DNA from 3 places in the Wansuia hejianensis genome. Region 1 is predicted to be linked to each of the others. Evidence: riboswitches for the same ligand, from Rfam matches in the RefSeq annotation. Region 1 holds a riboswitch; each other region holds the start of a gene.

Region 1 (7,869 bases):
AATCAAACAAATCCAAAGCCTTGACGGCGAGACAAAAGCCTGCATGGAACACACGGGCAGATACTACGAGCCGCTTGCCGCCTGGCTTTCCGACGCCGGCATCTTTGTCAGTGCCGTAAATCCTGTCCTCATCAGGGATTTCGCTGATGATTCCCTCCGCTCTCCCAAGACGGACAAGGCGGATTCCAAAAAAATCGCACGATATACTCTTGACCGATGGGCAAAACTGAAGCAATATGGAAGCATGGATAAAACACGCAACCAACTCAAAACAATGAACCGGCAGTTCAGCTTCTTTATGGCACAGAAAACTGCCATGAAGAACAACCTCATTGCACTGCTCGACCAGTCTTACCCGGGCGCGAACGACCTCTTTGACAGTCCCGCCCGCAGCGACGGCAGCCAGAAATGGGTGGATTTTGTTTACACCTACTGGCATGTGGACTGTGTCCGGGGAAAATCCCTTTCCGCCTTTACGGAGCACTATCGGAAATGGTGCAAGCACAAGGGTTACAATTTCAGTGCGGAGAAAGCGGAGAAAGTCTACGAGGCTTCCTGCGACCTCATTGCCGTGTTCCCGAAAGATGACAACACGAAAATGCTCATCCGGCAGGCTGTCGCCATGCTAAACACCGCTTCCGAAACCGTGGAAAACCTTCGGATAAAGATGGACGAAACCGCTTCTGCTCTACCGGAATATCCCGTTGTCATGGCAATGAACGGCGTCGGCTCTACCCTTGGTCCGCAGCTTATGGCTGAGATCGGGGACGTGACGCGTTTCACGCACCGGGAAGCCCTAACAGCCTTTGCGGGCGTCGATCCCGGAAAGAACGATTCCGGCAAACACGTCCAGAAGAGCGTGCGTACCTCAAAGAAAGGTTCTCCCCATTTGCGAAGGACGCTCTTTCAGATCATGGACGGGCTAATCAAGCGTTCGCCCATTGACGACCCCGTTTACGTCTTTATGGATAAAAAACGTGCTCAGGGCAAGCCTTACTACGTCTACATGACTGCCGGCGCAAACAAGTTTCTCCGTATTTATTACGGACGGGTACGGGAATACTTCGCATCACTGCCCGAAACGGGAGAAAACTAAGCCCAGCTTTCATATCTTTGTCAGACCAACGTCCTGCGGTGGTCTGGTTTTTGTACTTTTAATTCAACCTGTATAAATTTTTCAAAGTTCTCAAATTTCTGCTTGACTTTTTATTTGCAGACTTTACTAATAAATAGAAATAGAATGGCGCTCCTATGAGGCCGGTTAAGATACTCAGGGGCAGCTCCGCGCTGGTGATATTTCTGGCAGCCGTATCAATCAACAGCAGGAAAGCAGCGCCAAGCAGAGCGGAAACGGGTATCAATTTACGATTATCTGGCCCCACCAGCATGCGGCCGAAATGGGGAATGACCAGGCCGATCCAGCCAATAGTCCCACTGATACAAACGGCGCTGGCGGTCAGGACTGTCGCACAGATGATAATAATTCCCCGGGATTTCTGAATATCCGTACCCAGTGATTTCGCTTCGTTCTCACCCAAAGACAGGATATTGATTCTCCAGCGCATGATCAGAATGATTAATGCGGCCAGCAGAATGGCCGGGCCGACGTAGATGACATCCCGCCAGACAGAGGAGGATAGGCTGCCCAGCTGCCAGTGAGTGATTTCAGACAGTTCCGTGTCGGGATCGGCCAGATATTTTAATAGTCCCAAAATGGAACTCATGACGCCGCTGACAATGACTCCTGCCAGAACCAGCGTCATCATGGATTGATTCCTTATGAATTTGGGAATGGCGGTGGCCATAGCTACGGCTATAATGCCGCCGATGAAAGCGGCGACCTGAATTCCCAGCTGTCCAAAATGCAGCAAAATGGCTGCAGAAGCGCCGACACAGGCTCCGGCAGAAACGCCCAGCATATCGGGAGCCACCAGGGGGTTCTTAAATACACCCTGATACGCGGCACCGGAGAGGGACAGGGCCATTCCTACCAAGAGGGCGGAAAGAATCCGCGGCAGCCGGAGGGTGAAAATAACGCCTGTGGCCTGTGGTTCCCAGGTGGGGGTGACAGGAAATATCCTGGAAAAAAGAATCTTGACAACATGAACTGGAGAGATAAAATATCTCCCCAGTCCGATGGCTACGATTGTCAGTGCGATAAGCAGGAGCAGCAGCCAGAGCAAGATCACCTTATAATTTTTTTGCGTGTGTTTCTTTTTCATAAGGTGGCTACTCCTTTTTAAGACGCGCTGTTTTTATTCATCTCTGTACAGAGAATCTGTGCCAGATTTTCCTCCGACAGATCAATGTTAAAATATGTTTTATAATAGTCTGCTATTTCCGCTTTTATATCAATGTCAGAAAAAATTTCTGGTTGAATCATAGTGGCCAGCCACTCCATCATGAGCGGGGTTTCCACGCCGGGGGCGTCATAACGGTAAATGCCGATGGGTGTCTTGTATACCCGTTTTTCCTGTACGGCTTTTACCGAACTCCAGTCCTGTCCGTCAATGGCGTTGTTGTACAAGTCGTCAGGAGTAAAATCATCAAACCAGCTTAAAAGGATAATATCAGGATTGATTTGGATAATATCCTCCATAGTGATTTCTGAACTGTCGGCGGCCACATTGTCTGCGCCGGCCAGCTCCAGAGCTTCTTTTATAAAATTGTCATTGCCCTGCAGTTTCAAATCAGAATTTCTCAGATAGAGAACCTTTGGTTTTTCCGCGGAGGATACCTGATCCTGATAGGATTGGATTTCATTATATATATTTCCATATAAATCGATAAACTGCTGGGCGCGGTCTTCTTTTCCGAGAAGCTCACCCACAGCCCGGAAGCTGCTCTGCAATTCTTCAACGGTTTCATTTTTTACCATAACAGGGGCGATTCCCAGTTCTTTCAACTGTTTTGCTTCATCCTCCTGATAATCCCAGATGACTACGGCCTGGACACCCATCTTGACGATTTCTTCCATGTTGATGGAAAAATCTTTTCCGATGGCGGTGCTGTTAATAGAGCCATAGGAGGGATCCAGGATTTCAAAGAACTGTCCCTTGTAGGCAGTTCCGCCCAAGGCGCCGGGATTAAGTGCTGCGATACGCTCAGAACTCCCGTCAATTGCGTAAATGACAGAAGACCAGGGCAGAGGTGTAACGGCGATCTTCGTGATGTTCGCAGGAACTTCTACCACATTGCCTGCTGCATCGGTAACGGTCCGAAAATTATTATCATCGGAAGAGACAGAAGATATGGAGCTATCTGTAAGCGCAGAGGAATCATTGGTTACGGAACTTGAAGATGTATCCGTTTTTTCTGCGGTTTTCCCACAACCGCAGAAAGTGGCGCCGACCAAAATGGCGGATAATACCACGGCGAGTGTCCTGTTTTTGATTGCTTTGTTCATAGTTATTTCCTTTCTCATTCTGTATTTGAACCAATAAAAAAATCCTTTTCTTTGAGAAAAGGATACATAAAAAAACAGTCCGCTCTGTTCTTTTGTACCCCCATCTAATGGTCCGTTAAATAGAGGGATATCACAAAATATTTAAGTATCCTGGCTCGACATCATCACTTTTGCAGACTTCCCGGAAAATTCCAGTGTCATACTTGCATTAGCTCCGTCCTACAGTGGCGGCACCGCTTCGGCATTAGACCGAATTCCATGAAATATTTTGTACATATATATTATAGCATACGTATTTTTTGATTACAATAAGCGCCCGCTTTCGAATTTTCTATTGCTAGTCATCAATTTTATTGATAATATAATCGTAAAGGAGAGAGAAAGATGACTTTACAAAATCTGAAATATATATTAGAAATCGCGGACAGCCGTTCCCTGTCCAAAGCGGCGAGAAAACTGTTTATTTCTCAGTCCACTCTTTCGGCTGCTCTAAAAGAATTGGAAACGGATCTGGGGGTGGAATTATTTCAGCGGACAAACCGCGGGGTGACGCTGACTTATGATGGGGAAGACTTTATCAGGTATGCCAGGGAAATTGTAGAGCAGACTCAGTATTTGGAGCAGCGCTATCATTCCAGGAAATCTCTTCCCATGCGCTTTTCCGTATCCACCCAGCACCTGCCGTTTTCAGTCCGGGCGTTTATAGAGCTTTTCAAGGAGGCGGATACTGACACGTACGATATGGCGATTCGTGAGTGTGATACCAATTCGGTGATACACGATGTGGCTGGCAATAAAAGTGAGCTGGGAATTCTGGCGATACAGGAATCCCATTTGCGAACGATGGAAAAGCTGCTGGTATCTTATGAAATTGAATTCACAGAGGTTGCCTGTGTCAATAATTTCGTGTTTTTTCGGAAGTCTCATCCGCTGGCAGAAAAAACGGAGGTGACTCTGAAAGATCTGGAAAAATATCCTTTTGTGACCTATGACCAGGAGATAGAAACTTCTCATTTTTCGGAAGAACCGTTGTTTTATAAGCTTTTGAGCAAAAATGTCCATGTCAGCGACCGCTGCACGAAAATCGCCCTGGTGCGGAATACAGACTGCTTCAGCATCGGGCCGGATTTGACCAACAGCAATGCGGACGCTTTTCATAAGGGAACGGGAGAGGTCGTGGCCCGGTCTTTGAAGCATGAGATCGGTTATCTGCATCTGGGTTACCTGCACCGGAAATGGAGCACGGTCAGCCAGCTGGGTGAGAAGTTTTTAAGCTATCTGAAACGGGATATTCGTAATCTTATAGCCTCAGGACAGAAATGACCTGAATCCGTCTATGTGTTACAGCCAGGAAACCTGATACATATTTGATCTTCGGAGAATTGTGTGGTATAATGTGCCTCGACAGGGAAAATACAGGAATGTATTTTCAAATATAGAATTCAGGAGGGTAAGATGTTCAGATAATCTATGAATGCGCTATGTAGACAGCTAGAGGTGCCCGCAGGGTCTGGTTTGCATGCGCGTGCGGCACTTGCTGTTTATGTGCCGGAGATAGATTGTCTGTATCTTGCCTGTTTTTATATAAGTTTACTTTTATATTGCTCAGGGTTTGGGTTTGTACAGTCTGCTTTCCGGTATATATCTGAAAGCAGGCTTTTTTGTCCTGCTGTGTGATTTAGGAGGTGAAGGGATTGCTGCAGATTAAGAATCTGACGATTACACATAAGACAGATTTCCGCATACTGCTTCAGGATTTTTCTTTTGTTTTAAACCAGGGGGAAAAAGCGGCGGTGATCGGTGAAGAAGGGAACGGGAAATCAACGCTGCTGAGGCTGATCCATGAAGAATATCCAGCCTGCCCTTATGTGGAATATACAGGCGAGATACTGAAAAACGGGATTCGGACAGGATATCTTGCCCAGGAATTGGATGAATCTGAATTGGAGAAGACAGTGCTGGAATATTGTGAGGGTTTTTATGATTTTTACAGCCTGTCTCCCAGGGAAATTGCTGAAATATCCGGGAGGCTTTCGCTGGAGGCGGAGCTTCTCTATTCTGACCAGAAAATGAGGTGCCTTTCCGGAGGGGAAAAGGTAAAGGTGCAGTTTGCCCGGCTTTTGATGGAACGTCCGGATGTACTGCTCCTGGACGAGCCGTCCAATGACCTTGATCTGGATATGCTCGCGTGGATGGAAAACTTTATCAATACGTGCGGACTGCCAGTCATGTATATATCTCATGATGAAACGCTGCTGGCGCGCACGGCAAATGTGATCATACACCTGGAGCAGAGCCGCAGGAAGACCGTTGCCAGCTATACAGTTGTGAGAACGGGATATGAGGAATATGTTTCTGCACGTGCAGCCCGCCTGACACGGGAGGAACACATGGCCCGCCGGGAAATATGTCAATGGAAACAACAGCAGGAGCGGTTCCGGAAAATCCAGCAGAAGGTTGAACATCAGCAGAAGTCTGTTTCCAGACAGAACCCCCATGGCGGAGCCTTGCTGAAGAAGAAGATGCATGCGGTAAAGGCCCTGGAACGGCGTTTTGCGAGAGAGCAGGAGAATCTGACTGACATACCTGACGTGGAGGAAGCCATTTTTCTGAAGCTGAGAACAGATGAGCAGTTGCCGGCTAGCAAAAGGATTCTGGAGCTCCATGACGCCCGGATCGTTCTCGGAGAAAAAGTGCTGGCGGAGAACCTTAGCCTCTCAGTCACAGGGCCTGAAAAAATCTGTATTACGGGAAAGAACGGAATAGGGAAAACAACACTGTTAAAAGAAATTGCAGGAATACTGCTGGGGCGCAGGGATATAAAAGCGGCCTATATGCCTCAGGACTACAGTGAGATTCTGGATATGGAGAAGACACCTGTAGATTTTCTGTGCAGCTTTGGCAGCCATGAGGAAGTGAGCCGGATCCGTACCTATCTGGGCAGCATGAAATATACGGCGGATGAGATGGAGCACAGGGCCTGCCAGCTTTCCGGAGGTCAGAAAGCGAAGCTTCTGCTGCTCCGGATGAGCCTGGACGGCTGCAATGTGCTGATCCTGGATGAACCCACCCGCAATTTCTCCCCGCTGTCCGGGCCGGTCATACGGCGCGCGCTGAAAGACTATCAGGGAGCGGTCATCAGTGTTTCCCATGACAGGAAGTATATGGAGGAGGTCTGTGATAAAAGATACTGCCTTACAGAAAAGGGTTTATTAGAAATGAGCTGAATTCGTATCTGTGTTACAGCCTGCTTGCCCTGGGTGAAGGAAAAGAGTATAATGAAAGAACTTAAATTGTCTGAGATTAGGGGGAGTGAAATGAGAGAAATCAGACTGCCCTTTGGGCAGGAGACCCTGCCGCTTCATCTGCCGGATGGAATGGTGGTGCAGGAAATTGAAGCGAAGTGCATAGAACCAGGAAAAACGGAGCAGGAGATTGTGAGAGAGGCGCTGGAGCATCCGATTGGCAGTCCTTCGCTGAAAGAGCTGACACGCAGTGCTAAGAAAATTCTGATTATTACAGATGACAATACACGTCCCATGCCGAGCAGGATCACGCTGCCCTTGATCCTGAATTCTTTTGACCGGCCTGCGGATCAGTACGAAGTTACGATCCTGATCGCGACCGGCCTTCACAGAAGTATGACTTCACAGGAACAGGAAGAGCAGCTGGGTGAAGAGATCTGCAGGAACTACCGGGTATTGAATCATAATGCGAGAGACGGGGGACAGCTGATTTCGCTGGGCAAGATGAGTACGGGCAACGAGCTGGTGGTCAACCGGGTTTTGAAGGAACAGGATCTGATTTTGGCGGAGGGTTTTATAGAAGCCCATTTTTTCGCGGGATTCAGCGGCGGCAGAAAGAGTATCCTGCCGGGTGTCAGCGGGGAGGCGACGATCCTTCGGAATCACAACCCTCATAATATTGCGGACCGCCACTCCCGCGGCGCCTGCCTGGAAGGAAATCTGATTCATCAGGAATGCTGTGAGGCGGCCCGTCTGGCGGGCCTTGGCTTTATATTGAATGTGGCTTTGAATGAACGGAAACAGATTGTTGCCGCATTTGCGGGAGATCCGGCTGAAGCTCATGAACGAGGGTGCGAATACGTGAAAAATACCATGTCTGTACCGGTCAGGAGAACAGATATTGTAATTACGACGAATAATGGCTATCCGCTGGACCGGAACCTGTATCAGGTGGTAAAGGGAATAGAGGTGGCGGGGCAGGCTGTAAAAAAAGGAGGGGTTATCGTCATCGCAGCCGAGTGCCGGGATGGAATCGGGCATGAGGGCTTCAGCAGGCTGCTGGCGAGCTGCTGCAGCCCGGAAGAGCTGTATGAAAAAATGTCTGCGTATCCTGTGGAGGTGGATAAATGGCAGGTGCAGATCCTTGCAAGAGTGTTGAAGGATACACATGTAATTCTGGTAAACCGTTCCATTGATACGGAAGTCTTAAAATCTATA
Region 2 (7,869 bases), 1.8 Mb from region 1:
CTGGCACAAAACCGGCGCTCCGGCAAAACCGGTAAAACTCAAAATCGCACCACTCTGTATCACGTCTTTCAGCTTCGGCCAAGATCAGCGGTATGCCCTTCAAATCTTCAATACCGATCTCCTCTTTATCAAACAGCGGACTTCCCGTCCCCGCAATGATGCTGATACCGGTACAATAGGCAGGCAGTGCTTCCAGCCCGTCTTCCTCAGCAAATATAGGATTATCTGATAAAAAGAAAGAAAGCTTGCCATTCTTCAGCATATCCCGGAGCTGTCCGGGAGAGCCTGCTCTTACCTGGAAGCCGGTCCTTTTATCTGTTTCGCTGAATTTCTTCAGGCAGGGGATTAACCATTCATATTCCTGGAGTGTTGATACGCCGATCAGCAGAGTCTCCGGCTTTTCTTCCCGGAAACGGCGGAGATTACCGGATATCTCTCTGTATTCTTCCAACAGTTTTTTTATTTTTTCATAAAAATACAGTCCTGCCTCTGTCACCTCAATCCCATTGTTTTTCCTTATAAACAGGACTGTTTGAAGCTCTTTTTCAATGGAGGCGATCTGCTGAGTTACCGCGGCCTGGCTGACAAAGTATTTCCTGGCTGTCCTGCTGAAGCTCTGCTCTTCCACAGCCGTTAAGAAATATTGAATATTATGCTGATTCATTCACTGTCTCCTTTTTAAAATTCAGAGAAACTTTCCACCAGTTCACGGGTAAACGGGTGTCCGGGATGATGAATAATTTCCTCGGTTTTTCCGGTTTCCACAAATGTCCCCTGGTTCATGATGCAGATATGGCTGCAAAACCAGCTCAGGACTTCAAGGTCATGTGAAATAAACAGATAGGTTAAATTCATTTTGTGTCCCAGATCTTTTAATAGATTCATCATATGAGCCTGAATGGACACATCCAGCATGGAAGTGGGTTCGTCCAGAATCAGGACTTTGGGTTCCAGCGTCAGTGCTCTTGCAATCATTATTCTCTGGGCTTCACCGCCGCTGATCTGATGAGGATATCTGGAAAAAAGGCTTTCAGAAATTCCCACCAGTTCAAAGAGTTCACGGATTCGCTCTTTTCGTCCCCGGGTGCTTTCACACATTTTATGGATAACCATAGGCTCCATCATGCTGGAAAGAATGGTCTTCTGTGGGTCCAGGGAGGCTTCCGGATGCTGAAATATCATTTGCATTTTTTTCTTTCTGATCCTGACCGCCGAGGCAGACAGGGCGTCCTGGCGTTCTCCGTCCAGATAGATAGTTCCGCAGTCCGGCTCTTCAAGGCCCATGAGGATACGGGCGATCGTAGATTTTCCACATCCGCTGTTCCCCGCTATTCCCAGGCTGCCTCCTTCTGGGATTTCAAAGGAAACGCCTTTGACTGCGTCCACACGGTGCTTTCTGATTACACCAATGACAAAATGTTTTTTTAGATTCTCAACTCTGAGCATACCGGAAACACCTGACCTTTCTGCCGTCCGGAACGGTGTAATCGCAGGGCTTTTCACTTCCGCAGCGCTCTGTTCCGTACGGGCATCTGGGATAAAACACACAGCCGGGCCTGCCGGACCGTTCCGCCATGGGAAACGGAATTGGAACCATTCCATGAGACGGCAGGGATGCGATCAATCCTGTTGTATAAGGATGAAGAGGGCTTTCCAGAACCAGTTCCGCACTGCCCTGCTCCAGAACCTCACCCTGGTAGAGAACCAGAATATTGTCACACAGCCGTCTTGCCAGTATTATGTCATGAGTGATGACTATCATGCTCTCTGTATCACGCTTTAATACCTCTCTGAGGACCCCATAGACCTGCTTTCGTAAAATCGCATCCAGACCTTTTGTAGGCTCATCCGCCAGCATCCAGCCGGGGCTGCACATCAGGCCGAGTACCGATATGATTCTCTGATTCATGCCTCCGCTCAACTGAAAGGAGTATTTGCGTCCGATTGATTCCGGGTCTTTAAAACCAAATCTTTTCATTAATAGACAATACCTGTCTTCAGCTTCCTTCTTTCGGGAACGGTCATGAGTGGTTACAGCCTCAATCAGCTGCTTTTTAATGCGGATCACCGGATCAAGGGATTCCGCAGGATTTTGTGGGATCAGGCCAATTTTCAAGCCTCTGAAAGAGGTCATCTGCTTTTCTGTGTAGGCGCTGATTTCTTCATCTCCGTAATAACACTGTCCGCTGATCCTGGCGTTTGCAGCAAGCAGTTTGAGAATCCCCATTCCCAGCACAGATTTACCGCTCCCGCTTTCACCGATCATTCCCGTTACCTTTCCGGACTCGAACACAGTATTTACCCCGCGGACAGCTTTTACCTCCCCCTGGGAGGTCTGAAAGCTGACGCTGAAATCTTTAAGTATAATATTTTCTCCCATAGCCAATCCTTTCTTACCAATTAATCCGGTATACTGTCTCTGCGCACATCAAAACGGTCCCGGAGTCCGTCTGCAATGACATTGATGCTGAAAGACAGGCAGACGATGCAAATGCCCGGCGCGATTGCCAGAAGGGGATTGGTCCGGTAATAGGCTCTCGCCTCATTGATCATGATACTCCAGTCAGGCGTGGGCGGCTGAAGGCCCAGCCCCAGGAAACTCAGCGCAGCTACCGATAAAATGGAACCTGCAATTCGGGTTGCAAAAATGATCAGTATACTGCTCAGCAGATTAGGCGCTATGTGCAGGAAGAGTATCCGGCCGTTTCCCGCCCCTATGCTTCTCAGTCCATCAATAAAAGCTTCCTGTTTCACCTTCATGACTTCACCCCGTACAAGTCTGGAGAATCCGACCCAGGAGGTCAGTACCAGGGCAAGGAGCATGCTGTGTACCCCGGAGCCCATAATACCCGCAATTGCGATCATCATAGTCATTCCGGGAAGTCCCTGAAAGATGTTTGATACGGAAGTGATGACCAGGTCAAGTATGCCGCCGAAATAGCCGGCGATCAGTCCGATCACACAGCCCAGGCCCATGGACAGGCTGGTAGCCGCCAGCGCCAGCAGTATAGACTGACGTCCCCCATACATCACGCGGCTGAAAAAATCTCTGCCTATGTTGTCTGTTCCCAGCCAATGAGCGGCAGAAGGCCCGGCCAGCGCATTTTTCATATCGATCTGATTGGGGTCGTATGGCGCAAGTAAAGGGGCCAGGACACTCATCAGCAGAATAGCTCCCAAAAGCACACACGCTGCGGTAAAACCGATATTTCTCTTTTTCACCCTACCTTCTCACCTACCCTTATCTTAGGATTCAGCACCAGATATAAAAGATCGATGACAATATTTATCACCACATAGACCAGGCCGCTAAACAGCACATATGCCTGAACCACATAATAGTCTCTGGATTTTACCGCGGAGATCGCATAGTTCCCGATGCCCGGTATGTTGAAAATAACTTCAGCGATTGTCGATCCCCCCAGGATACCTGCAAAATAATTTCCCAGAAAAGTTGTAATTGGAATCAGCGAATTCCGGAATGCATGGCGGAATGTGACTGTTTTCGCCTTCATTCCTTTAGCGCTGGCGACCGTCACATACTGGCGGCCCAGCTCGTCCAAAACTGCGGTTCTGGTCAGACGAGCACACACGCCGATTGTGGAGAACGCGACCGTGATCCCCGGCATAATATAGGAGGAAAAACCATTGAGACCGCTGGTTGGCAGAAGGTGCAGCTGTTCTACCAAAACCAGGATCAGCAGGATCGCCAGCCAGAAGCCGGGTACCGACAGCATGAGTGTCGTAATCAATCGAAGGAGCCTGTCCGGCCATTTGTCTCTATAGCGGGCCATCAGGATACCGAAGCCAAGTCCGAACACCACTGTCAGGCACATGCCGAAGCAGGCCAGACGGATTGTATAGGGAAGACGGTAAGCGAGCTGATCCCTAATTTCCTTGTTGGTAAAAAAGGATCTGCCCAAATCACCTGTCAGAGCATTTTTCAACCATTTTACATACTGAACAGGGACCGGATCATCCAGTCCCATTCGTTCCCTCATAATCGCATATTCTTCGTCGCTCACGATCTGTGTGCCGTCCGGATTCAGAACGGCTTCCACTGGGTCGCCCGGGGATAGGACGCCCAGCAGAAACGCCAGAACTGTAATGCCGAAAAGCACAGGAATCAGCATAATCAATTTTTTACCAATATACTTTGCAATTCCCATTTTTATCGGTTCGCGGCCCATTCCAGAGTCGGGATGCTGACGCCGTCAAACAGCTCTGAAGTATAGCCTGTGATTTCTTTATTATGAATATTTACGTTGACATAGTAAAGGATCGGGATCACCGGAAGCTCCTCAGCAGAGATTTCCTGCAGCCGCCCATATATCTCAGCCCGCTTGTCGGCATCCTTTTCATTCAACACGGATGCCAGAAGCTTGTCCACCTCCGTATTGGAATAATTCCAGTGGTAATCCACATTGTAAGAGCCTTCGGAATCCATCCAGCTGTAGAGCGTGGAATAGGGGTCTGCGCTGTTCAGCCCGGTCACGTTGATGCAAAAATCATAATCTCCGGATTTCAGGCGCTCTGTGGTAACTTCATTGTCCAACAGTTCAATGCTGATATCAATTCCTATTTCGGAGAGAGCTGACTGCATATATTCCGCCATTGCTTTCGCAGGATAACCGTCAACCACACGCTGTCCGATGATCAGTGTTGCCTGAAGCCTCTGTCCCTGGAGCACTTCATCCGCCAGCTCCTTGGCCCGGTCCAGATCATATGTTCCCTGAATTTCCTTGTAAAGAGGCGTCTGATTACTCAGCGCGCTGTAAGCGGGATAACATAGCCCCTGGTACAGTGTTTCGTTCAGCTGATCCCGGTCGATGGCACAGCTGATGGCCTGGCGGAGTTTAACATCTCCCAGATATTCTTTGGAACCATTGACATAGAGGTAATGAGTCATATGGCTTTTTGTAGGTTCAATCTCGAATCGGTCGTCGCTTTCTGCCAGCTTAGCGGCTGCGTCTACCATAATTGCGCCGTTATCCATGAGACCCATGATTTCTCCTGAAACAAGCGCGGAATAGCGGGTTTCCGAATCGGGGATACAGTTCACGCGGTAGCGTTTTACTTTTCCTGGATTATCACCCCAGTAATTATCATTTCTTACAAAGACCGCGTACTGGTCCTGTACATGCTCTTCGATCATATAACGGCCGGTCCCGACAACCTGAGAAGTGATTTCCCCTGTCTGTGGGTCAAAGCAATTGGGGCTGATCATTGGACTTCCGTAGTCACCGAGAAGTGCGTCCAGAGTGGTAATCGGCTCATTGAAGACGAACTTTACAGTATAATCATCCACCTTTACAATTTCCTTCAGATTGGGAAAGGACTTATCAATGCTGAGGGAAGTATAGGTAGAGGTCAGTGGACCTGTCTTATAGCGTTCAATATTCTGGATGCATACATCCGCATCAAACTTTACCCCATCGGTGAAGACAGCGTTTTCTGCCAGATGAAATGTCCACTCTGTGCAGTCATCGTTGAATTCCCACGATTCTGCAAGTCCAGGCTCCAGCGCATGGTTGTTATTAATGACCAGAGGTTCCCAGACCTGAGCGGAAAGATTTACATAAAACGCATCTCCCTCTCCGGGAATCATATCCCTGACAGAGCCCAGAACAATTTCTTCGGTCTCATTTTTGACTTCTGCCGTTTCCTGACCGGAACTGCTGACCGCAGCAGAAGAAGCGCTGCCGGCCGGGGCGGAAATTGAGCTTGTGGCCGGACTGCCGCCGGAAGGCTGGCTGCCGGAAGCAGACGTATCAGCGGTCCCCCCGCAGCCAGCCAGCAATCCAGCGGCAAGTACCGCGCCCAGCAAAACGCCTGAGAGTTTTTTCCAATTTTGTTTCATAAGTTCCTCCTTTTCTTCTGTGTCTCTGAGTCGGGTCATAAAATTTAAACGTTCTGATACAACAAAAATAGCACCGCCGTGAGGCAGTGCCATATGTAAATATCCAAATTTCTTCTTCAATTTACCTGTTTTTCCCCACCGAAAACACGTTGATACGATGCAGGGCAGGTCTCCTGGCTTAAATCGTCACGGTCTTCGCCTTCCCAGCCTGTAACCGGCCAGTGGCATTCAGAAGATCGCATAATTATCACAGTAAAGCGGGCTGCTACAGATTCTACACTGTATTCCCTATTAAACGCCGGCATTTCTCCGGCGTACCGCTGCATGCTGGTTATTAAATTGTCCAGAGTTATTTTAACATAACCCTAATGAAAATCAACTCATTTTTTTCTTAACGAGGATATAAGAAAAAACTTATACCTCCGTTTCGTGGCTGCCGTCCGGGGTTTCATAGTAAATAAATCAGGAACAATTCCGCCGGGCAGAATTATTCCTGATTTATGCTTATGGTATGTATTTATAAAGCCAGAATAACCTTTTCCTGAAGACTGGCACTCAATTCCTCTTTATCCATGGAAACGCTGAGAATAAAATCAACATTGAAAATTTTGCTGACATTCTCCAGCTGGCTGACACAATCGTCGATCATAGACTCGTTGCCTTCCAGTCTGGATAAACGCAGAAAACTGTCCAGATACATCTGCTCCAGATCATGATCCTGAGAAAGGATACCGCAAATGAAACCGATAAACTCATCGCTGTTTTTCAGCGGGTAGATAGAAACATCAATCAGACGGACTTTATTGTTTAACTCATACATGTGTTTGGAACTCTTGTCTAGATAGACAATGTTGCCGTTGGCAGCTTTAATCGCTGTATTTACCTTATCCAGAAGGTATTTGGTCTTTCCCTTTCCTTTTTTACCGACAATTAATTGAACCATAGCAGTTTCCTCCTTGGACTAATATTAGTAATTTGACTAAAAACTTCTTAGTTCATGCTCTAATTATAGTGTATTTGAACAAAAAATACAAGCAGAATTCAAAAAATTTAGGAATTAATTTGCATCAATAGTTTATTCATATCCTCATAGAGAATAGACCTGTTATCTGCATTTAATATGACTGCCATATATGGGACGCCATAGGCGTTCTGGGCGATAATTGCCAGGCATGCTCCCGCTTCACTGGTAGTCCCTGTTTTGCCTCCCAGCAAATTTACATTTTTGGGGGCAGTCTTCTCACCTGTCAGGTATTTATCCGTTGAATCCAGACGGAAAGAAACCTGGCTTCCGTCCCCCCGGGTGACCTTCAGATGATACATATTCATCTGTATGGCATCTGTAAAAGCACTGTAGCGGAAAGCTTCGTTCAGCATCAGATATACGTCATATGCCGTCGTATAGTGACTGCCGTCGTGCAGGCCGTGAGGATTGATAAAATGAGTCCCTGTCATGCCCAGTGCCAGGGCTTCCTCATTCATCATTTCAACAAAATGATCGACAGTCCCTCCAATCTGGCGGGCAATTGCCATGGCCGCATCGTTGGCCGAATAGACCACAAGGGCATGGAAAAGCTGATCCATCGTTACAATATCGCCTGCAGCCATACCACTGACCTGAGAGCCCTCTTCCAGAGCAAAATCTCCTTCAGCCATGACAACCTGGTCTTCCATCGTACCATATTTTACGGCAAGTATCGCAGTCATAATTTTGGTAATGCTGGCAGGATATGCCTGGTCATAGATCCCCTGGGCAAAAAGCGCTTCTCCCGTGTCCAGATTAAACAGCAGCCCTTTTTCCGTGTTGCCCTGCAGCATCACATCAGGCAGTACAACTGCTCCCTCTGATACACAGAGGCCGGAAGCGAACGCCGGCGCCTTCTGCAGAGAAAACTCAGAGCCTTTCCCGGAGTTCTCCGCTGCCTGTGGTGAATAGGACTGGGAGAGATCCATTTCCCTGTCCTGTTTGATCAGCAGGATAACAAAAATGGCGAACAAAACCACGATGC
Region 3 (7,869 bases), 1.9 Mb from region 1:
GGAAGATGTAACCATCCGTTTTGAGATGAATGACGGTACACTGATTTCCAAGACGGATATGAGCGGAAAATCTGTAAAAACGCTGGGTGCTTTAGGTGTAACCGGCGGTATAGAGAATGCGGAGCCTGAGTATGTGACGCCGCTCCATCTGCTGGCCCAGGCAATGATCGAGCGAAATATCCCGGTCGATATACAAGTAAAAGAAAACGGCTGGGTGTTGGAATGCAATGGCACAGGTGCGGATTTGATGTATTATGTCAATGGGGCTGACAGCAGCGCTACATTTGGCGGTTATGAAGTGAAGCCCGGCGATAACATTACAGTGATCCAGTGTAGCTTTGAAGGAGGGGTCTATGCTGGCTTCGGCTATTTTGGAGAGGTTGTAGACAATACTTTTGATCCCATTGATATGATGGAAGAAGCAGAGGTGGCTGTAAAAGAACCGCTGACACTGCAGTATTCCTATAAGGGCTGGTCGAGCGGCAATGACGTGGCGGTTGGCGCGGACGTTTATATCAGCGAGAAAAATGGTTATGCAGCGGATCAGAAAACAGAGATTACAACAGACAGCGAAGGAAAATTCACGGTCAGCTTTGACGAACCGGGAGTTTATCTTGTATCGGCACGCGCTTACATAGAAGCGGGGAATGAAGAGAGCGGGCGTCTGGCAAGTAACGCGTATTGTAAGGTTACAGTGACAGATGCGGCCGCAGGTCCTGAGCTGGCGCAGGGGGAACCCCCGGTATCTGAACGCACAGCCGGCAGCGCTAAAATAACAGTCAATGCCAGCACAGCTGGAAGCTTGTATTATCTGGTTCAAGAATCCGGCGCGGCAGCGCCTGATGCGGCAAGGCTTGAAAGCGAAGGACAGACAGCGGCGGCAGTGCAGGGTGAAAATACCTTAGAACTGACTGGCCTGGATAAAAGCGCCCAAAAGATTTATCTGTTGTTAAAAAGTGGTGAGGGCACAGTATCCCCTGTAATTTGCGTCGATATTCCGGAGGCAGAGGAGCCCCTTCTGAAAGGGATTCTGAGCAATGGAGGAAATCCGGAATTTGATGGGAGCAGGGAAGCGGCTGTTACCTGGGAGACAGGCGATATCCAGTTCCGTCTGAAACCAGTATTTCCGGATGGGATGTCTGACGTAACGCTGAGTTTCCGGTATACCGGCACAGACGGCCAGGAGAAGGTGACAGAGCCTACAACAAAGACAAATACATACTTTTGGTTTGACGAAGATTTCCTGTCAATAGGCGGTCAGGGTAATGATCTTACCATAATTGCGGAAAAAGACACAGTTACCCAAACCTATGTGGTACATGTACAGAGGACGGCGTATCTGACCGGGCTGACTGTTCAGGATCAGAAGGGGAATCCGATTGCGATTTCACCGTCTTTTAGCAAAACAAAAACTGAGTATTCAGCGGTAGTCCTGGATAATGTGGACCAGATTGAACTGAAAGCTACAGACCCGGTAGAAGCAGTGTCGCCTGAGGCATCCAGGGTGCTGTTTAACGGTGAAGCTTCTGAAGACGGTTCGTGGACCATGAATCTTAAAGACGGCGAGAATCAAGTCGTCTTCCAGGCAGATAACGGCGCGGCGGACGCTCAGGAATACAGTCTGACCATTACCAGGACTGCATCTGTTACCTTAACGGTTCAGACCAGTCCGGAGGACGCTGCCTTCAGCTTGTATCGGGGCTCCAAGGGCATAGAAAGGATCTGGCCTGAGGAGGATGGGACTTATAAGCTGTTTCCGGACGAGGCCTATCAATATACCGTTGCTAAAAGCGGATATATAGGACAGTCTGGTGAGGTAACACTGTCAGCGGATGAAACAAAAACCTTTACTTTGGAAAAAGCGCCGGAAACTGAGCCGCTGCCTCAACTGGACGCGGATTATCCGGGCTTTCGGGCAGGGGATGACAATCAGTCGGTTGTTTCATCCAAGACTCCGATTACCAAGGAAACCATAGAAGTAAAATGGGAACGCCAGACGGGCGATTATGTAAGCCCTACCAGCGGGACTACGCCGATTATCGTAGACGATAAGGTCTATACGATTTCCAAGGGTGTTGTATATATGCTGGATAAAGAAACCGGAGAGGTGCTGAAGACAGGTTCAGCAGTGCAGGCCAGTGCGGGATTCAATCTGCTTCCGCCTACCTATGCGGATGGCATGCTGTTCGTGCTTTTGGACAATGGAGTGATTCAGTGCTTCAACGCGTCCACCCTGGAATCTCTCTGGGTATACAGAGATCCTCTGGGAGGCGGCTGCAACAGCTCTATCCGTTATGATGACGGCTATATTTACCTGGGCTTCCAGGGCTACAGCGGCTCCAACTTTGTCTGCCTGTCTGTGACGGATGAAGATCCTTCCAGCACAACGGAAGAGAAAGTAGCTGTATGGAGGAACAGCGGGCTGGGTGAGACCTTCCAGTGGAATGGCGCCTGGACCAATGAAGAATATGTTTTTGTAACAACTACAAACGCGCGTAAAACGAATGGAACGCTCTGCTGCGTGGATAAAATTACAGGAAAAGCGGTACAGAAGATAGAGCTGGGTGAATCTGTACGCAGTGATGTTTCCTATTATAACGGAAGAATTTATTTTACGACCCAGTCAGGCAATCTGTATTCCTACAATTTGACGAAGGAAGGAATATTAGATACGGAAAATTTGATTGAGCCTCTGTACTTCGGCGGAGCCAGCACCAGTACGCCTGCGGTATACAATAACCGGGTATATATTGGTTACAGCGGTGGGGAAAGTTTTGGCGCTGAAGGCTATGGCATTCTGGTCGGAAGCATTGATCCAGATACCGGCGCGATGAGTGCGGCCTACGTGGTTCCAACCGACGGTTATCCGCAGACCTCCGGCCTGATTACTAAAGGCTACGAAGAAGAGACCGGCTATGTATACGTTTATTTTCTGACGAACTCAGCTCATGGTACGCTGTACATGATTAAGGATAAGGCGGGCATGACAGAAGCAGATCCTGCTTCAGGCGTCTTCTATACGCCGAATCATGAGCAATATTGCATTGCCAGCGCAGTAGCTGACAGCGACGGAAACATATATATGAAGAATGACTCTGCGTGGCAGTTTGTGATTACGCGGTCAGAGACATATCTGAAGGAAATACAGGCGACAGGCGGTAATGCGGTTCTGGATGGCGGCAAGGATTTCAACGGAAGCCTCAGAGACCATACGATTACCGTCGACGCAGGCACTGAAAGTATCAATCTGAAGCTGACGCCAAGCGACGGCGCGGAGGTTCGGATAAACGGAACGGCGGGAAGCACCCAGGAGATCGCCCTGACGGACGGAAGGGCTGAGATACAGGTACAGCTGACAAAGGGAGATTCCTACAGAGTCTATAATTTTACGGTATTGAGCGGACCGACACTGACCTCCCTGACGGTTACCAATAACCCCAATGAAGGAATGGGAACCGCATTTACAGTTTCGCCAGAATTTGAGCCAATGTCTACGGATTACACGGCCGGCATTGCAACAGTGCAGAGCAGCGGTTATATCTGGTTTGGCCAGCTAAACGCTTCGGATACGCTTAAAGCTGTAGCAGTCAGCGGCGTCAGTGGAAAAAATGAGGGAGACGAACTCAAGGTTACCACAAACTATAAGGGCAACAAGTATATCAGCGTCTCCTTTGAAGACCGTACAAATGCTGCAACTGCTGTTGTGCAGTTAATCGTGAGCTCTGCAGACGGCAGTCAGACGAGAAGCTATACGGTTACATTGAATACGAAGGTTCAGTTAACGCTGGCGGAAGGTGCCGTTACGAACAGGAAATCCTCTTCGGCTGATTTGACGGTCAGCGCAGGCCAGGCAGGCGAGCTGTATTATCTGGTGCAGGCAGCAGACGCGGAGGCGCCGGACGCTGACAGGATTCAGAGTGAAGGCCTGAAGACAGAGGCAGCGGCAGGAAGCAACCGATTGGCTTTAACAGGGTTGTCCAGAGACGCGATGAAGGTGTATATGGTCCTGAAAACAGAAAACGATGGTGTCTCTGCCGTCTGCAGCGCCGATATTCCCACGTCCGTGATGTTGGGAGATTTGAATGAGGACGGGGAAGTGGATATCACAGACGTCGTACAGCTGCTTGACCGGGTGGCGGCCGGGGAAGCGGTTGAACTGTCAATTGGCGATATGAACGGTGATGGAGAAGTAGATATCACAGATGTGGTACAGCTGCTTGACCAGGTAGCGGCCGGAGAAAAATGACAAGTCCGGACTGTGATTTATAAATGTTTACAGGGGGAGCGGCGGCACTGAAGGGTCTGCTGCCCCCTCAATTTTATGAACGGGACCCGTACACCCCGGCAGGTTTAGAACACGAAAATAGCATTGACAAAAAAGAAGATATCGTTTATTATTGAAATGAACAGTTGACAAGAGAATATGGATCGTTTGTACAGTTGTGGAATGGATAGACATTCATTCCGGGAAGGCCGGTGAGAGTCCGGCGCGGTTTATCTCCGCTGTAATAAGGACGAAAGCTGTCATAACCACTGGGGAACCGGGAAGGGACGGCGAGTAGGTTTGTACTTTAAGCCAGAATACAAGCAACTGGAGATCATAGGGCAAATATCCGAAAGCATAGCGGAGATTTGTTTTTTTGTGTGTTTTCTTGAAAATATAATATGAAACAGCCGCGCATAAGCGTTAAAAGGAAAGCCGGTCAGATCCCGGTGCCGTGCAGGAGATTCAGCCTGACCGAGCGGACAGCCCGCCGCACCTACTGTCTCATGAAGAACGTGAAAATCGTTTTAGTCATGGGGAGAAGTGCGGCTGTATGTTGGATATATGTAAAAAGCCTCTCTTCGGAGAGGCTTTTTTGTATGGCAAGGCCATATGGGAAGAAAGCTGATGATGTGGAGAGGGGCAGACTGTCCCGGCTGCACATCAAATCTTAAAGTGCGTAAGACAGGAAACGGAGGACAGGAAAAGGATGAGGCGACAAAGGTATCAAAGATTGCTTGCGGGAGCGCTTGCCATGCTGACCGTTGTATCGGTGCTTTTCTGGAAGCCTTCAGACGTGTTTGCAGAAGCCGGATCAGATGGGGAAGCTGAAACGGTTCTGCTGGAGGGGATTACGCTGAACCGCTCCAGTCTCGTAATGAAAACCGGGGAGCAAAAAGCGCTTTTGGCTGCACTTCTGCCGGAAGACACCTCAGAGAATCCGGAAATTGTCTGGAGTACGGACGACCCCGCAGTTGCCCAGGTATCTGGAAATGGGCTGGAAGCGGTTGTGACGGCTCCCAGAGGTGCAGGAGGAACAGCAGTAATAACTGTGTCGGCAGGAGGGTTTACCGCTGCCTGCCCGGTGCTGGTAACTGTTCAGGACCCAATGCTGGAGAGTGCGTTGTTCATGCAGAACAGCTCAGGAAGTAACCGATATGAACTGAGGGAAAGCGCTATAGGGGAGCAGGAATACATACTGCGGATCCCCGAAAACACCAATGTGGTTTACGTAAGGCCTCAGCTTAGAGATGATGTGACGGAGGAAGCAAAGATTACCGCATATTTCACAGATGTCTACAGCGGGGAGGAGGTTTCCGTAGACCTGCCGGTTGACGAGACAACTTCACTGTCCAGCAGCACGGCGGGCCGGCTGATTCGGGCTTATGATACGGAACCGAAGGAACTGGTGATTGATGTAGTTTATGGGGAGCAGAAGGAAACGTACCTGTTCCATATTGTCAGAGGCTCTTACCTGGGTGACCTGAAGCTGACAGACGAAAAGGGAGAGCCACTGGCTTTTACGCCTGATTTTAAAAAGAACGTGTTTGAATACTCTGTACACGTACCCTCTTCCCAGTCGCAGATACAGATACACATGACGCCGGCTGAAGAGAGCAGCACAGAACTGACTGTAAACGGTGAGGCGGCTGAAGGCGGAAATTATACGCTGCCGCTTGCAGGCGCGAAGGTCATCGCGGTGCTGCGGGCGGGTGACGGAGTGCAGTCGGTGCCTTATGAATATGTGCTGACAGTGTATGTGGATGAAATATGTTATCTGACCGTTGATACGGAACCAGCGGACGCGGTGTTTGCCGTCTATGATGAGAATAAAGTACAGATCGACCCGGTAGACGGACGCTATGAACTGATTAAAGGAGGAACGTATACTTATACCGTTTCTGCGCAGGAATACCAGACTCAGAATGGAAGTTTTGTCATGGAAGGGGACGAAGAGAAGAGCTTCAGCCTGGAGAAAATTTCAGAGAGTCAGTTTGAAGAACTGGATGCGGAGTGGGGCGGCTATTGGAAAAACGCAGACAACCAGAACATCACAGATGCTCCCACACCTTCATCCCTGGACAATGCAGAGGTTCGCTGGAAGCAGCAGTATGGCTCCAATGCGGATTACAGCAACAGCGTGAGCGACGGTATACTGGTGGAAAATTATATTTGTTGTTTCTGCGGAGAGACCCTGATGTATCTTGACCGAGCCACTGGTGAAATGATCCGGAGTGTCAAAATGGCTGCAAAAGGAAACAGTTCCTTTAATAAGCCGCTCTATGCGGCAGGTATGCTTTTTGTTCCGCTCAATGATGGAAAGGTACAGGCATTTAATGCAAGCACGCTGGAATCTGTATGGGTTTATGTGGATACAGTCGGCGGAAATGCAGCCACAGCGCTCCGGTATGATTCAGGCTATCTGTACGCCGGTTTTGCGGATGGCAACCTGGTCTGCATTTCAACGGCGGATGAGGAGCCTGAACAGGCAGAGGAAGAAAAATCTGCAGTCTGGAGAAAGTATGATAAAGGAGGCTATTACCGGACAGGCGTCTATACAGGAGAGAAATATCTTTACGCCTGCGGCCGTTCAGGAAGCCTCTATTGTCTGGATAAGAAAACCGGAGAGACGGTACAGAAGCTGGCGTTGCCAGCAGAAGCCGGGGCGCCCACCACTGCTGTCAGCCATTCGGACGGGCGGATTTATTTCGCGACGGAAAAGGGATACCTCTATTCCTGCGGATTGGCTGAAGACGGAAAGCTGGACATAGAAAATATGACAAGCCTGAAGCTGGGCGGGATTATCTATGGCACCCCTGTGGTGTATCAGAACCGGGTTTATGCAGGCAGCGCTATGACAGACAGCTATGGGATTGTGACTGCTCCCTATTATCTGAACGTGGTTCAGGTTGGGGAAGAAGGGGGATTATCTTTGTCTTACCGCATGGAGGTCAAATATTGTCCGAAAGGGACCGGGACGCTGAGTACGGCTTATGAGCAGCAGGACGGCTGCGTATATCTCTATTTTACAACAGACAGCTCTAACGGAAGTCTGTATCTTTTGAAGGACAGAGAGGGACTGACTTCTCCGGGTGAGGGAAGCGGACTGTTCTATCAGCAGACGGAGGTGTTCGGAAATGGGAGTGGGAGCGTGCTGGCCGACAGCGGAGGGAATCTTTACTTCCGGTATGAATCGGCCTGGATGTACTCTTTAAAACCCACGGAGCTGTATCTGACCGGCGTAGAGGCGTCGGGAGAACGAGTGGTTGTAGATGGGGGCCAGCCTTTTGACAGGCAGATGGAACAGCACACAGTCCTTTTGGATAGTGCCTCCGATCGGGTGACTCTCACGTTTTCTGCCAATGAGGGAGCTGTGGTTTCCATAGACGGGCGGGAAGGCAATGTCCAGGAAGTGACGCTGGAGGAGGGCATGGCAGAAGTGCAGGTGGTGCTCAGCAAAAACGGGCAGCTCCGCACATACCAGTTTACAATCCGCAGACGCGGCAGTGACGCATTCCTGGAAAGACTGCAGGTCAGCTATTCGCCGATGCTTACGGTGATGGAGATGGAACTGCAGCCGTCTTTTCAGCCAGAGATAACGGAAT

What was found. Region 1 has a riboswitch for cobalamin ahead of H9Q79_RS12940 (ABC transporter substrate-binding protein). Riboswitches for the same ligand answer to the same signal wherever they lie in the genome.
Region 2: linked by a shared signal. The riboswitch ahead of H9Q79_RS04615 (ABC transporter substrate-binding protein) and the one ahead of H9Q79_RS12940 (ABC transporter substrate-binding protein) in region 1 are both predicted to bind cobalamin.
Region 3: linked by a shared signal. The riboswitch ahead of H9Q79_RS04030 (cadherin-like beta sandwich domain-containing protein) and the one ahead of H9Q79_RS12940 (ABC transporter substrate-binding protein) in region 1 are both predicted to bind cobalamin.

Annotation. Positions count from the first base shown of each region.
Region 1 is NZ_CP060635.1:2,774,009-2,781,877, reverse strand. Features, by position in the region: gene H9Q79_RS12950 (IS110 family RNA-guided transposase) at 1-1,096, shown strand, start outside; gene H9Q79_RS12945 (FecCD family ABC transporter permease) at 1,155-2,222, opposite strand; gene H9Q79_RS12940 (ABC transporter substrate-binding protein) at 2,240-3,406, opposite strand; cobalamin riboswitch at 3,529-3,718, opposite strand; gene H9Q79_RS12935 (LysR family transcriptional regulator) at 3,791-4,729, shown strand; gene H9Q79_RS12930 (ABC-F family ATP-binding cassette domain-containing protein) at 5,101-6,633, shown strand; gene larA (nickel-dependent lactate racemase) at 6,724-7,869, shown strand, end outside.
Region 2 is NZ_CP060635.1:1,009,226-1,017,094, reverse strand. Features, by position in the region: gene H9Q79_RS04640 (LysR family transcriptional regulator) at 1-664, opposite strand, end outside; gene H9Q79_RS04635 (ABC transporter ATP-binding protein) at 679-1,446, opposite strand; gene H9Q79_RS04630 (ABC transporter ATP-binding protein) at 1,433-2,380, opposite strand; gene H9Q79_RS04625 (ABC transporter permease) at 2,401-3,222, opposite strand; gene H9Q79_RS04620 (ABC transporter permease) at 3,219-4,169, opposite strand; gene H9Q79_RS04615 (ABC transporter substrate-binding protein) at 4,172-5,860, opposite strand; cobalamin riboswitch at 6,007-6,198, opposite strand; gene H9Q79_RS04610 (twitching motility protein PilT) at 6,378-6,803, opposite strand; gene H9Q79_RS04605 (D-alanyl-D-alanine carboxypeptidase family protein) at 6,911-7,869, opposite strand, start outside.
Region 3 is NZ_CP060635.1:860,861-868,729, forward strand. Features, by position in the region: gene H9Q79_RS04025 (cadherin-like beta sandwich domain-containing protein) at 1-4,246, shown strand, start outside; cobalamin riboswitch at 4,424-4,607, shown strand; gene H9Q79_RS04030 (cadherin-like beta sandwich domain-containing protein) at 4,974-7,869, shown strand, end outside.